Regions from separate parts of the Brevibacillus sp. AG162 genome, predicted to be linked through region 2. Evidence: a T-box and tRNA genes for the amino acid it is inferred to sense, from the RefSeq annotation. Region 2 holds a T-box; the other holds one or more tRNA genes.
The links. A T-box is a leader RNA that pairs with one kind of tRNA and senses whether it is charged. The one in region 2 lies ahead of ileS (isoleucine--tRNA ligase), so its partner is inferred to be a tRNA-Ile.
Positions count from the first base shown of each region.

Region 1: it encodes a tRNA-Ile, which carries the amino acid that the T-box ahead of ileS (isoleucine--tRNA ligase) is inferred to sense. The anticodon was not compared.

Region 1 is NZ_VFNO01000011.1:190,151-196,300, forward strand. Features, by position in the region: gene yaaA (S4 domain-containing protein YaaA) at 1-17, shown strand, start outside; gene recF (DNA replication/repair protein RecF) at 34-1,152, shown strand; gene remB (extracellular matrix regulator RemB) at 1,164-1,451, shown strand; gene gyrB (DNA topoisomerase (ATP-hydrolyzing) subunit B) at 1,451-3,376, shown strand; tRNA gene FB479_RS25775 (tRNA-Ile) at 3,596-3,672, shown strand; tRNA gene FB479_RS25780 (tRNA-Ala) at 3,717-3,792, shown strand; tRNA gene FB479_RS25785 (tRNA-Asn) at 3,810-3,885, shown strand; tRNA gene FB479_RS25790 (tRNA-Glu) at 3,893-3,966, shown strand; tRNA gene FB479_RS25795 (tRNA-Val) at 4,005-4,080, shown strand; tRNA gene FB479_RS25800 (tRNA-Asp) at 4,106-4,182, shown strand; tRNA gene FB479_RS25805 (tRNA-Phe) at 4,218-4,293, shown strand; tRNA gene FB479_RS25810 (tRNA-Thr) at 4,308-4,383, shown strand; tRNA gene FB479_RS25815 (tRNA-Tyr) at 4,431-4,515, shown strand; tRNA gene FB479_RS25820 (tRNA-Gln) at 4,534-4,608, shown strand; tRNA gene FB479_RS25825 (tRNA-Lys) at 4,617-4,692, shown strand; tRNA gene FB479_RS25830 (tRNA-Leu) at 4,728-4,814, shown strand; tRNA gene FB479_RS25835 (tRNA-Gly) at 4,823-4,898, shown strand; tRNA gene FB479_RS25840 (tRNA-Arg) at 4,905-4,978, shown strand; tRNA gene FB479_RS25845 (tRNA-Pro) at 5,011-5,087, shown strand; tRNA gene FB479_RS25850 (tRNA-Leu) at 5,104-5,185, shown strand; tRNA gene FB479_RS25855 (tRNA-Gly) at 5,193-5,266, shown strand; tRNA gene FB479_RS25860 (tRNA-Ser) at 5,275-5,363, shown strand; tRNA gene FB479_RS25865 (tRNA-Met) at 5,389-5,465, shown strand; tRNA gene FB479_RS25870 (tRNA-Trp) at 5,467-5,540, shown strand; tRNA gene FB479_RS25875 (tRNA-His) at 5,571-5,646, shown strand; tRNA gene FB479_RS25880 (tRNA-Arg) at 5,667-5,740, shown strand; tRNA gene FB479_RS25885 (tRNA-Leu) at 5,749-5,833, shown strand; partial or broken rRNA gene FB479_RS25890 (16S ribosomal RNA) at 6,093-6,150, shown strand, end outside.
Region 2 is NZ_VFNO01000001.1:330,076-336,225, reverse strand. Features, by position in the region: gene FB479_RS01550 (TraR/DksA C4-type zinc finger protein) at 1-226, opposite strand, end outside; gene ileS (isoleucine--tRNA ligase) at 411-3,188, opposite strand; T-box leader at 3,235-3,502, opposite strand; gene FB479_RS01540 (DivIVA domain-containing protein) at 3,594-4,085, opposite strand; gene FB479_RS01535 (YlmH family RNA-binding protein) at 4,184-4,957, opposite strand; gene FB479_RS01530 (YggT family protein) at 4,970-5,233, opposite strand; gene FB479_RS01525 (cell division protein SepF) at 5,265-5,693, opposite strand; gene FB479_RS01520 (YggS family pyridoxal phosphate-dependent enzyme) at 5,736-6,150, opposite strand, start outside.

The DNA.
Region 1 (6,150 bases), on a different contig from region 2:
AAGTGGTACGCCCCTGAGAGGAGAGCGTGATTCTTGTTTCTCAAGAACCTGTCGCTAACCAATTATCGCAACTACGAAACGATGTCCCTGTCGTTTGACGGTCCCATTCAGTTGTTTATTGGCAACAACGCTCAAGGGAAAACGAATGCTCTCGAATCGATCTATGTTTTGGCACTCGCCAAATCCCACCGAACGCCCCGCGACAAGGAGCTGATTTCCTGGGATGCCGATTATGCCACGATCCGTAGCGATGTTCTTCGTCGCTACGGTTCTGTTCGTTTAGAGCTGCAGTTGACAACCAAGGGAAAGCGGGCCAAAATCAACGGAATGGAACAGCAGAAGCTGAGCGCTTATGTGGGGGCATTGAATGTCGTCATGTTTGCACCCGAGGATCTTTCCATTGTCAAAGGCGCACCTGCCCAGCGCAGACGCTTCATCGATATGGAAATCGGTCAGGTTTCACCTACGTATCTTTATTATTTGAGCAATTACAACAAAGTACTGGCCCAGCGAAATCAGCTTTTAAAGGATTTAGCCATGAAAAAAAGTAACTCGCTGGAAATGCTGGCAATTTGGAATACCCAATTAGCCGATTTAGCGGTAAAATTGTTACGGAAGCGTTTTGAGTTCATTCGGAAGCTGGAGACGTGGGCACAGGAAATCCACACCGGCATTACCGATGGCAGGGAAAGACTTTCTTTGCATTACGTAAACTCATCGCCCGTTACAGAAGAGATGACGATAGATCAGGCTGTAGATAAAATGCTTGCTGCCTACGAAGAGGTTCGCGACCGGGAAATCATGCGGGGGAGCACCCTGATTGGGCCACACCGTGATGATTTTTCACTTAAAGTGAACAACATGGATGTGCAAACGTATGGTTCCCAGGGACAGCAACGCACCAGTGCGCTGTCCATTAAATTAGCCGAAATTGAGCTGATTAAAGAAGAAGTGGGAGAATACCCCGTTCTTTTGTTGGATGATGTCTTGTCAGAGTTGGATGAACATCGGCAAACATTGCTGCTCGAAACCATTCAGGATCGAGTACAGACGTTTGTAAGTACCACAGGTGTGGAAGGCTTAAAGCATCAGGTTCTCCAGCAAGCCTCTCGTTTTTACGTGAGGGAAGGGAAAATCTCCGGAGAAAGGTAGGGGGTACAGGGATGTTTATTCACATTGGTGGAGATACTGTGGTGAGCACGAAGGAAGTCATTTCCATTCTTGATCATCAGACTGTGAAATCCTCAAAAATCAATAAAGCGTTCTTGCTTGAAAAAAGTAAGACAGTTGTTGACCATAGCGAGGAAGAAACGAAGTCTTATGTAATCACCCAGAACGCCATTTACTGTTCACCTATTTCTTCTCTGACGCTGAAGCGACGCGCTCAGTTCGTGGACAGCTTGGATCAGTTTCCCTTTGTACAAGCTGAAGTGGAGGAGTTGACAGAGTAGTGGATCAAGTGACGACGAAAGATACAAACTACGATGCGAGTCAGATTCAGGTACTGGAAGGGTTAGAGGCAGTTCGGAAACGTCCCGGCATGTACATCGGGTCGACCAGCAGCCGAGGTTTGCATCACCTGGTATGGGAGATTGTCGACAATGCCATTGACGAGGCGCTGGCCGGTTATTGCGACGAGATCTTGGTGGTCATTCATCCAGACAACTCCGTATCTGTAACCGATAACGGTCGAGGAATCCCGACTGGCATTCATGAAAAGACCGGGAAATCCACTGTTGAAACCGTTTTGACTGTATTGCACGCCGGTGGTAAATTCGGCGGTGGCGGGTACAAAGTGTCCGGCGGTCTTCACGGGGTAGGTAGCTCGGTAGTGAACGCGTTATCTGAATGGATGGAAGTCGAGGTTAAACAAAATAACCAGGTATACTACATGCGCTTTACTGTAGGCGCACCCGATGCCGATCTTGCTGTCATAGGTGAGACCGATGAAACGGGAACAAAAGTAACCTTCAAGCCTGACCCGACTATTTTTACCGAAACAACTGTATTTGAGTACGATATTTTGCAAAAACGCATTCGCGAGCTGGCGTTCCTTAACAAAGGATTGCGCATCACGCTGAAGGATACACGTCCAGATCAGCAGAAGGAAGAGTCCTTCCACTACGAGGGCGGTATCATCCAGTTCGTAGAATACTTGAATAAAAACCGGGAAGCCCTGCATGATGATGTGATTTATTGCGAAGGAGAAAAAGAAGGTCTTGTCGTGGAGGTTGCCCTTCAGTACAACGACAGTTATGTGAGCAACATTTACTCTTTTGCCAATAACATCAACACGCATGAGGGTGGTACCCACGAAACCGGATTTAAAACGGCTCTTACACGTGTTATCAACGACTACAGCCGCAAGTTTAACTTCCTGAAGGAAAAGGATCCGAATCTTTCCGGGGACGATGTGCGTGAAGGCATTACTGCGATTATCTCCGTAAAAATTCAAGAGCCTCAGTTTGAAGGACAAACAAAAACGAAGCTGGGCAACTCAGAAGCTCGTAGCATTACCGAGTCTGTCTTCGGTGACCGTTTTAACACCTTTATGGAAGAAAACCCGGGTGTAGCCAAAAAAGTTGTGGAAAAAGCCCTCATGGCATCTCGTGCCCGTGAGGCAGCTCGTAAAGCACGTGAAATGACTCGTCGCAAGAGTGCACTGGAAGTAAGTGCTTTGCCGGGTAAACTGGCGGACTGCTCTTCCAAGGACGCATCCGAATCTGAACTGTTCATTGTAGAGGGTGACTCTGCGGGCGGTTCTGCGAAGATGGGACGCGACCGTCATTTCCAAGCCATTCTTCCTCTTCGCGGGAAGGTATTGAACGTAGAAAAAGCACGTCTGGACAAAATTCTCGGCAATAACGAGATCCGTGCCATTATTACGGCTTTGGGGACGGGTGTTGGCGAAGATTTTGATATTACAAAGGCACGCTACCACAAAGTTGTCATTATGACGGACGCCGACGTCGACGGATCGCATATTCGTACGCTTCTGCTGACGTTCTTCTTCCGCTACATGAAACAGTTGATTGAAGCGGGGTATATTTATATTGCGCAGCCGCCTCTCTACAGCATCAAGCAAGGGAAGACGCTGCATTATGCTTATACCGACAAGCAGCGTGATGAGGTACTCGCTACCTTGAAGGCTCAACCGAAGCCTAACGTCCAACGCTATAAAGGACTTGGCGAGATGAACGCGGATCAATTGTGGGAGACTACGATGGACCCAGAAGTCCGTACGTTGCTCCAGGTAGATCTCCAGGATGCTATGGATGCCGATATGGTGTTTGAGACACTGATGGGAGACGAAGTAGAGCCTCGCAGGGAGTTTATTGAGCAATACGCGGCAAATGTACGTGATCTTGATATTTAATTGGAACGAAGAAGAGCTTGTCCTTTACCGGGCAAGCTTTTTCTTAACGAAAATTTGAAAACACCATTTGAAATATACGATGAACATGACTTATAATAGATTGTGCTTTTGTTGAACTAGTAATTCACAAAAAAAGTTCACCTACGCAATAAAAAAAATCAAATTTTCTATTGCAATGAATTTAAAAGTGTGATAGATTAAAGTTCCGGAAGTAATCACGGGCCTATAGCTCAGTTGGTTAGAGCGCACGCCTGATAAGCGTGAGGTCGGCTGTTCGAGTCAGCCTAGGCCCACCACTTACATAGCTGATATGACAACTGTGTCATGAAAGCGATGGAATGGGGCTGTAGCTCAGTTGGGAGAGCGCCTGCCTTGCAAGCAGGAGGTCATCGGTTCGATCCCGTTCAGCTCCACCATTCTAAAATATGATTATTCCTCGGTAGCTCAGTTGGTAGAGCAATCGGCTGTTAACCGATCGGTCGGCGGTTCGAGTCCGTCCCGAGGAGCCATTCAAATGGCCCGTTGGTGAAGCGGTTTAACACAGCAGCCTTTCACGCTGTCATTCAGGGGTTCGAATCCCCTACGGGTCACCTAGCAAATGCCCCCAATGAAATAGCGGGGGGATTGTGGAGGCTTAGCTCAGCTGGGAGAGCATCTGCCTTACAAGCAGAGGGTCGGCGGTTCGATCCCGTCAGCCTCCACCACTTTTAACAACTGAATGTTTTACATGGAGCTGTGGTGAAGTTGGAGTTCACGCCGGTCTGTCACACCGGAGGTCGCGGGTTCGAGTCCCGTCAGCTCCGCCATTTTTCTCAAGCGATGGCGAAATAATTACGCTTGAGGCTCGGTAGCTCAGTCGGTAGAGCAGAGGACTGAAAATCCTCGTGTCGGCGGTTCGATTCCGTCCCGAGCCACCATTTATACAAAACACGCCGGTATAGCTCAATTGGTAGAGCACCTGACTTGTAATCAGGGGGTTGTGGGTTCAAGTCCTATTGCCGGCACCACTTTTTCTTTGAAAGTTGAATAAGGTTTACTTTTGAAGGACAAGCTTGGGGAGATAGTGAAGTGGCTAAACACGGCAGACTGTAAATCTGCTCCCTCCGGGTTCGGCGGTTCGAATCCGTCTCTCCCCACCATCTTTACTTCATGGCTATTGGGGTATAGCCAAGCGGTAAGGCAACGGACTTTGACTCCGTCATTCCTAGGTTCAAATCCTAGTACCCCAGCCATTTTTCGAGAGCCATTAGCTCAGTTGGTAGAGCATCTGACTTTTAATCAGAGGGTCGAAGGTTCGAGTCCTTCATGGCTCACCAGTTTTTCAAAAGCGAGAGATTGATCTTCATACAATGCGGTCGTGGCGGAATTGGCAGACGCGCTAGATTCAGGTTCTAGTGGTGGCAACACCGTGGAGGTTCAAGTCCTCTCGACCGCACCAATAAACATGCGGACGTAGCTCAATTGGTAGAGCGTCGCCTTGCCAAGGCGAAGGTCGAGGGTTCGAGACCCTTCGTCCGCTCCATAACATGTGCCCTTAGCTCAGCTGGATAGAGCGTTTGACTACGAATCAAAAGGTCGGGAGTTCGAATCTCTCAGGGCACGCATCTTCATCTTAAAAAGTGAAGAACTGTAATCGGGAAGTAGCTCAGCTTGGTAGAGTACTTGGCTTGGGACCAAGGGGTCGCAGGTTCGAATCCTGTCTTCCCGACCATGTTTCAAATGAATATGCCGGTGTGGCGGAATGGCAGACGCGCGCGACTCAAAATCGTGAGGGAAACCGTGGGGGTTCAAGTCCCTTCACCGGCACCATATTCAAGCGGGTGTAGTTCAATGGTAGAACTCCAGCCTTCCAAGCTGGTCGCGTGGGTTCGATTCCCATCACCCGCTCCATATTTTGCGGAGGGATACCGAAGTGGTCATAACGGGGCGGTCTTGAAAACCGTTAGAGTGCAAGCTCACGGGGGTTCGAATCCCTCTCCCTCCGCCACTTCTTTTTATTGCGAAATAATTATGGCGGCGTAGCTCAGATGGCTAGAGCGTTCGGTTCATACCCGAAAGGTCGGGGGTTCGATCCCCTCCACCGCTACCATAGGGGCATAGTTTAACGGTAGAACGAAGGTCTCCAAAACCTTTGGTGTGGGTTCGATTCCTACTGCCCCTGCCAAGGAACATTTTTAAAAACGTATACATTATGGCGGTCGTGGCGAAGGGGTTAACGCACCGGATTGTGGCTCCGGCACTCGTGGGTTCAAGTCCCATCGATCGCCCCATTTTTTTATAACTACAATATGTCTCAGTAGCTCAGCTGGATAGAGCATCCGCCTTCTAAGCGGACGGTCGGGAGTTCGAACCTCTCCTGAGACGTTTTACATGCGGTCGTGGTGGAATTGGCAGACACACCATCTTGAGGGGGTGGCGGGGCGACCCGTGCGAGTTCGAGTCTCGCCGACCGCACCATTAATTCAATGAAGTTGAAAAAACATCTTGATTAATGAAAAGTTATGTGTTATATTAAGAGTCTGCTCACGAAACACACAAATTTAAATGAGTAGAACAAATCACATAAAACTAAAAAGTTGTTGACTTTTGAAGTTGAGTGTGTTAAACTAAAGATCTGCTCCGGAAACGGTGCAAAATGCTCTTTGAAAACTGAACAGCGAAAGCGTTAATGAGTCTATCATTAAATGATTTGCCAGCTTTGAACCAGCAACAAACTTTATTGGAGAGTTTGATCCTGGCTCAGGACGAACGCTGGCGGCGTGCCTAATACATGC
Region 2 (6,150 bases):
ATGTCTCGCGATCGAGACTGTCTAGGGCTAAATCTTTTTCCCGCTCAAACATCTCGCTGCCGATATCTGCCGGATGATTATCGTACATGGCAAACTCCTGCAAAGAGGTTGTCATCGGTTCTCTCATGCCATAATGGTCCTGTACGCGGTCTTCCAGTTCTTTTTTCTGTTCCAGCAGCTTTTCCCGGAAGCTGGCCACCATCTTTTGGTCCACGCTGTACACCACCTTTGTTTGGTTTCCTCAACAGGTAGTATGTCTTGGTCCCGAAGGAAATATGACCAACAAAACGGTCATGACCTTTTTGTTGGTCCGCTATCGCTCACATCTACTTTTATGAAAAACGTCTCTACGTTTTTCACAGCAAAAAACCTGCCATCCCCAAAGGGAATGACAGGTTGATCAACCGTTTTTATTCTGTTACATGTGCGTAGTGTTGTTCTACGATATCAGCGCAACGTACGCAGAGCGACGCGTGCGACTCGCGGGTACCAACATCAGGTTTCACTACACGGCAACGCTCGCATTTTCCACCGTCTGCGGCTGAGACCACTGCAGCAATTCCTTCGAGTTGTACCGCTTCTGCCGGAGCAGACCCGCTGTGTACATCCACGTGAGCCACGATGAACAGGTCAGCCAGATCGTCCATGGCTGCCAATGTTTTCGCGACTTCTTCCGTTTGTGGGTACAGAGCCAGCTTCGCATCAACGGAGTTACCGAACACCTTATTGCGGCGCGCTTCTTCCATCGCTTTGAGAACCTCGTCACGGATCGCCAGGAACGCATCCCATTTGCTCTCTGCTTCTGCTGCAAAGCTGAGATGTTGCTCGTCGCCTTCTGGCATATCTGTGAGCTGTACACTCTTCTCTTCCACGCCTGGAATGAACGCCCACACCTCATCGGCTGTATGCGGCAACAGTGGAGCGACCAGCTTCACCAGACTGAGCAAGCAATCGTACATCACGGTCTGTGCAGCGCGTCTTTTCAGACTGTCTGGCGCTTCTACATACAGACGATCCTTGCAAATGTCCAGATAGAACGCGGACAAATCAATGACGCAGAAGTTGTGAACGGCATGGAAAACGGTATGGAACTGATATTCATCGTACGCTTTGCGTGTACGCTTAGCGACTTTTGCCGCTTTCGCCAGAACATAACGGTCCAGCTCTCCCAGCTCTTCGTACGCTACGCGGTCTGTTGCTGGATTAAATCCATCCAGGTTACCCAACAGGAAGCGGAACGTATTGCGGATTTTGCGGTACACCTCAGCGATCTGGTTCAGAATCGCATCGGAAATGCGCACATCAGCCTGATAATCAACAGAAGCTACCCACAGACGCAAGATATCTGCGCCCATCTTGTCAATCACTTGTTGAGGCACGATGACGTTACCGAGGGATTTGGACATTTTGCGTCCTTCTCCATCCAATGCAAAGCCGTGACTCAGGACGGATTTGTAAGGAGCTGTGCCATACACGGCAACACCCGTCGAGAGAGAAGAGTTGAACCAGCCACGATACTGGTCAGAGCCTTCCAGATACATGTCGGCCGGCCAAGAAATGCCTCTTTCGCGCAATACAGCCTGGTGGCTGGAACCTGAGTCGAACCAAACGTCCATGATATCCGTTTCTTTGCGGAAATCCTTGCAATCGCATTTCGTGCAAGAAAGTCCTTCTGGAACCAACTCATTCGCTTCACGGGAGAACCATACTTTCGACCCTTCTTTGCGGAACAGATCAGCAACATGGTTGATCGTCGTGTCGTTAATGATTGGTTCATTACACGATTTGCAGTAGAAGATTGGAATCGGTACACCCCATACACGCTGACGGGAAATGCACCAGTCGCCACGATCCGCAATCATGTTTGCCAGACGCGTTTCTCCCCAATGCGGAATCCATTTTACATTTTTAATCGCTTCGAGCATTTGCTCACGGAATCCGTCGATTGATGCGAACCATTGCTCCGTCGCGCGATAAATAACCGGTTTTTTCGTACGCCAGTCATGTGGATAGGAGTGCGTGAAGAAATTGAGCTTCAAGAGTGCTCCGTTTTCTTTCAGCTTTTCTGTAATCACTTTGTTAGCATCTTCGTAGAAGAGGCCTTCAAAGCCTGGTGCCTCATTGGTCATTTTACCTTCGTGATCTACTGGGCAAAGAACACCCAAATTGTATTTTTGACCAACGTTAAAGTCATCTTCCCCGTGTCCTGGAGCAGTATGAACGCAACCAGTACCTGCATCCAAGGTTACATGCTCACCCAGGATGAGTGGAGATTTGCGATCGTAAAACGGATGCTGAGTTTCTACGCCTTCCAGATCTTGACCTTTAAAGGTCGCGAGAATCTCTACGCCTTCCCAGCCAATTTCTTTGCTCGCAGCTTCAATCAGACCGTTTGCTACTAAGAATTTGCGGCCATCTACCTTCACTACGTTGTACTCGAGTTCAGGGTGCAGGCTGATCGCGAGGTTTGCTGGCAATGTCCACGGAGTCGTTGTCCAGATAACAACGCCTGTTTCTGTATCCAGCTTGCCTTTTCCATCTGCTACCTGGAAGCTGACGTAAATAGAAGGAGAGCGCTTGTCTTTGTATTCGATTTCTGCGTCAGCCAGAGCCGTCTCAGAAGACGGAGACCAGTACACGCAGCGAAGACCTTTGTAAATATAGCCCTTTTTCGCCATTTCGCCGAATACGCGAATTTGGTTGGCTTCATATTCAGGCAGGAGTGTCACATAAGGGTTTTCCCAATCTCCACGAACACCCAGACGCTTGAATTGGTCGCGTTGCTTGTCGATATAGGACCAAGCATACTCTTCACAGCGCTGGCGGAAATCGTTCACTTCGATGCTGCGACGATCCAACCCTTGTGCATTGATAATCGCTTGCTCAATTGGCAAACCATGTGTATCCCAGCCTGGGATGTACGGCGCATAAAAGCCTGCCATGGATTTGTAGCGAACGATGAAGTCCTTGAGGATTTTGTTCAGTGCGTGACCGATATGGATGTCTCCATTCGCATACGGAGGGCCATCATGCAAGACAAAAGACGGGCGGTCTTTCGTACGATCTAACACTTGTTGATAAATATTTTGCTCTTCCCATACCGCTTGCATCTGTGGCTCGCGGCTTGGCAAATTTCCGCGCATGGGGAAATCTGTTTTTGGTAGCGCTAAGGTTTTGCTGTAATCCATGGCCTGATTCACTCCTTAAATAAATAAAAGCCTTCACTCATCCCATAAAAGGGACGAGAGAAAGCTCCCGTGGTACCACCCTGATTGAACAAACCCGTACGACAAAAAAGCCTGCATCGGATTCGTTCCACTTCACTCATTCGTAACGGGAATGACGCGCTCACTTACTCACCTGTTTACCATCAAGGTTTTCTGGGCTTTCGGATATTGAACTCCCGGGTGATTTTCTGCGAAAGCAACTGGCCGGGTTTTCACCTTTTCCCGACTCTCTAAGCAGTGCTGGCTCACATACTCTTCCCGTTCATCGTCTATGATTTGTATAAACGTGTTGTCAACCTCTATAAGTGCCTATTTCAAAAAAGTTGTTTTTCATTATAATACCATCATTGGTCGAACGTCAATGATTTATTCAACAGTGACAGCAGAATCTGTCTGTGGCTGTTCAATTTGATCCCAATCGCCATTCTCCAACATTTCCAGCTGTGCCTCCAAAAGCGTCCGGAAGCGCATGCGGTAAACAGAAGCGCGTTTCTTCAGTTCTTCGATTTCGATTGCAATTTTGCGTGACTTCGCGAGTGCTTCATTGACGATGCGGTCTGCATTTTTCTCAGCTTCTTTTAAGATGAGCTGCGCTTCTTTGCGGGCATTCGACTTCACGTCCTCCGCCGTCTCCTGCGCCACCAGAATCGACTTGCTCAAATTTTCTTCCAAGCTCTTATAGTAATCTACGCGCTCATTCAGAATGGCTACGCGTTCTTCCTGTTCTTTTTTCTCTTTTATCAAGAGCTCAAAATCTTTGATCACCTGATCGAGAAATTCGTTCACTTCGTCAATGTTATACCCACGAAAGCCTGTGCTGAATTCCTTATTGTGTATATCCAACGGCGTTAATGGCACATGAACCCCCCACTTTTCCCGATAATTCGTCCTTAATCATTTCGACAGGATTAGCAGTGTTTCCTGCCGTATTTTACAATTTTTTGCCTTGGTCCATCTTATGTAACCAGTCCGACGATCATGCGAAGTCTTCCGCTGCGTGTTGGACCGGCTACCTCAATAATTTTGAACCGGCCATAACCTGCAAGTGAAACCATGTCCCCCATCTGAAGTTGATAAGACGGGTCTTCGATTACTTTCCAGTTGATTTTTACTTTTCCCGCCCGAATTGGCACCAGCGCTTTTGCGCGAGACATATTGTGTACTTCTCCGATGATCGCGTCAACTCGCGGTGATGGCACAGTGATCGTTTTCTCTACAAACTTGGGTGCAGGCGGTGTAAACGCCTCCCATGGTATCCGCTCAAACTGAACAGATGTCCGATGAATTTGCCTCACCTGCGCACAGACAAAATCAGCGACTTCCTCAGCTACAATCGCGTAGCTGCCAGCTGAATCTGTCAGCATATCTCCGAATTTCTCCCGCTTCATCCCGACACCCAGCATCGCCCCCATCACATCTCGATGCTCCAGCACATGAAAGCGCTGATCAGCCCTGATTGCCAATAAGGTAAGGCGATAATCCTCAGGCTCGACAGGAAGGTACTCCGGATGGATGATAATACGAACACGCTCGGCACCCTCGTAGCCTCCATAAGGAGAAACCTTCACATCTCTTACTTGTGAGGATAGACTCTGAATAATCATCAACTGCCTGGGGTCTACAAAATCAGTAAGGCGCATGGCCTGCTTCCGCTCTACTTGCGTCAGCATTTCCAGCGCCCGTTCAACAAAGGGACGTTCTTCTTTTGAAAAATGGTCAAATATGCTCATCGTTTCACTCGCCTACAGGATTTGTTGCAATATGGCGTACAGGCCAGATTGGGCAAAGCGCAGTGCAATCAATGCGACAATGGGAGAGATATCGATGAAGCCGAGGGGTGGGATAAACCGGCGAAATGGCGCCAAATAAGGCTCAACCAGTCTTTCGAGTAACTGGCCGATGCCTGTACCTCTTATTTGAGGAACCCATGACATCAAAATGTAAGCAATAATCATGTATTGATATACCGTAAAGGCAAAATCTAAAATATCCAAGACAACCTTCATTAGCTCACCCTTTTACATTCGTCTTAAATGGCTACTCTTCCAACACACTGGAGATTGTCCCCTGAATATCCACATGGTCAGGCGTACATACAAAGATCGTGTCTCCTACCTTTTGAATGTCGCCGTTCAGCGCGTAGACTGTTCCGCTCAAGAAATCGATAATTCTCTTGGCTTGATCTTTTTCCACGCGATGGAGGTTCACCACAACGGGTCTACGATGACGCAGGTTATCAGCGATATCCTGAGCGTCACTGTAATGACGGGGTTCACAGAGAATCAAACGGATTCCCTCCTTTTCCCGCGCTTGAAACGGTACCACGTTGTTAGCTCGGCCGATCGCTGGCTGGCGTTTGTGCGAGGATTCTTGCTCTTCCCTTTCCTCTTCAACCGTTGTTGTCTCTTCGATGTATTCCTCGTTTTCCAACCCCAGAAACCCCATCAATTTATTCATAACACCCATACTCTTCCTCCTCTCTTACTCCGTGGTTTGGTCAGATTTCCTTTACTCCGGCTTGACCAATACCGATCCCAAACGAATATATGTAGCTCCCTCTTCAATGGCCACTTCAAAATCACTAGACATGCCCATGGACAGCTCTTCCACCTGTGCGTGCGGGAATGCCATTTCGTTAATCCGTTGCTTCCACTCATAGAGGCCACGGAACACCTGTCTGGCTTCCTCTTGATTTTCGACAACAGGCGCCATCGTCATTAATCCGACGATACTTATATGTTTCATATTACTGGTTTCGTGCAAAAAAGCCAATACGTCATTGGGACTAAGCCCAAATTTTGTCTCTTCGCCTGATATATTGATCTGCAAAAAGCATTTTACGACATGATCCAACGCTTCACCGCGTCGATTCAGCTCCTGTGCCAAAGAAAGCCGATCCAGGGAATGAATGTACGGGAATCGT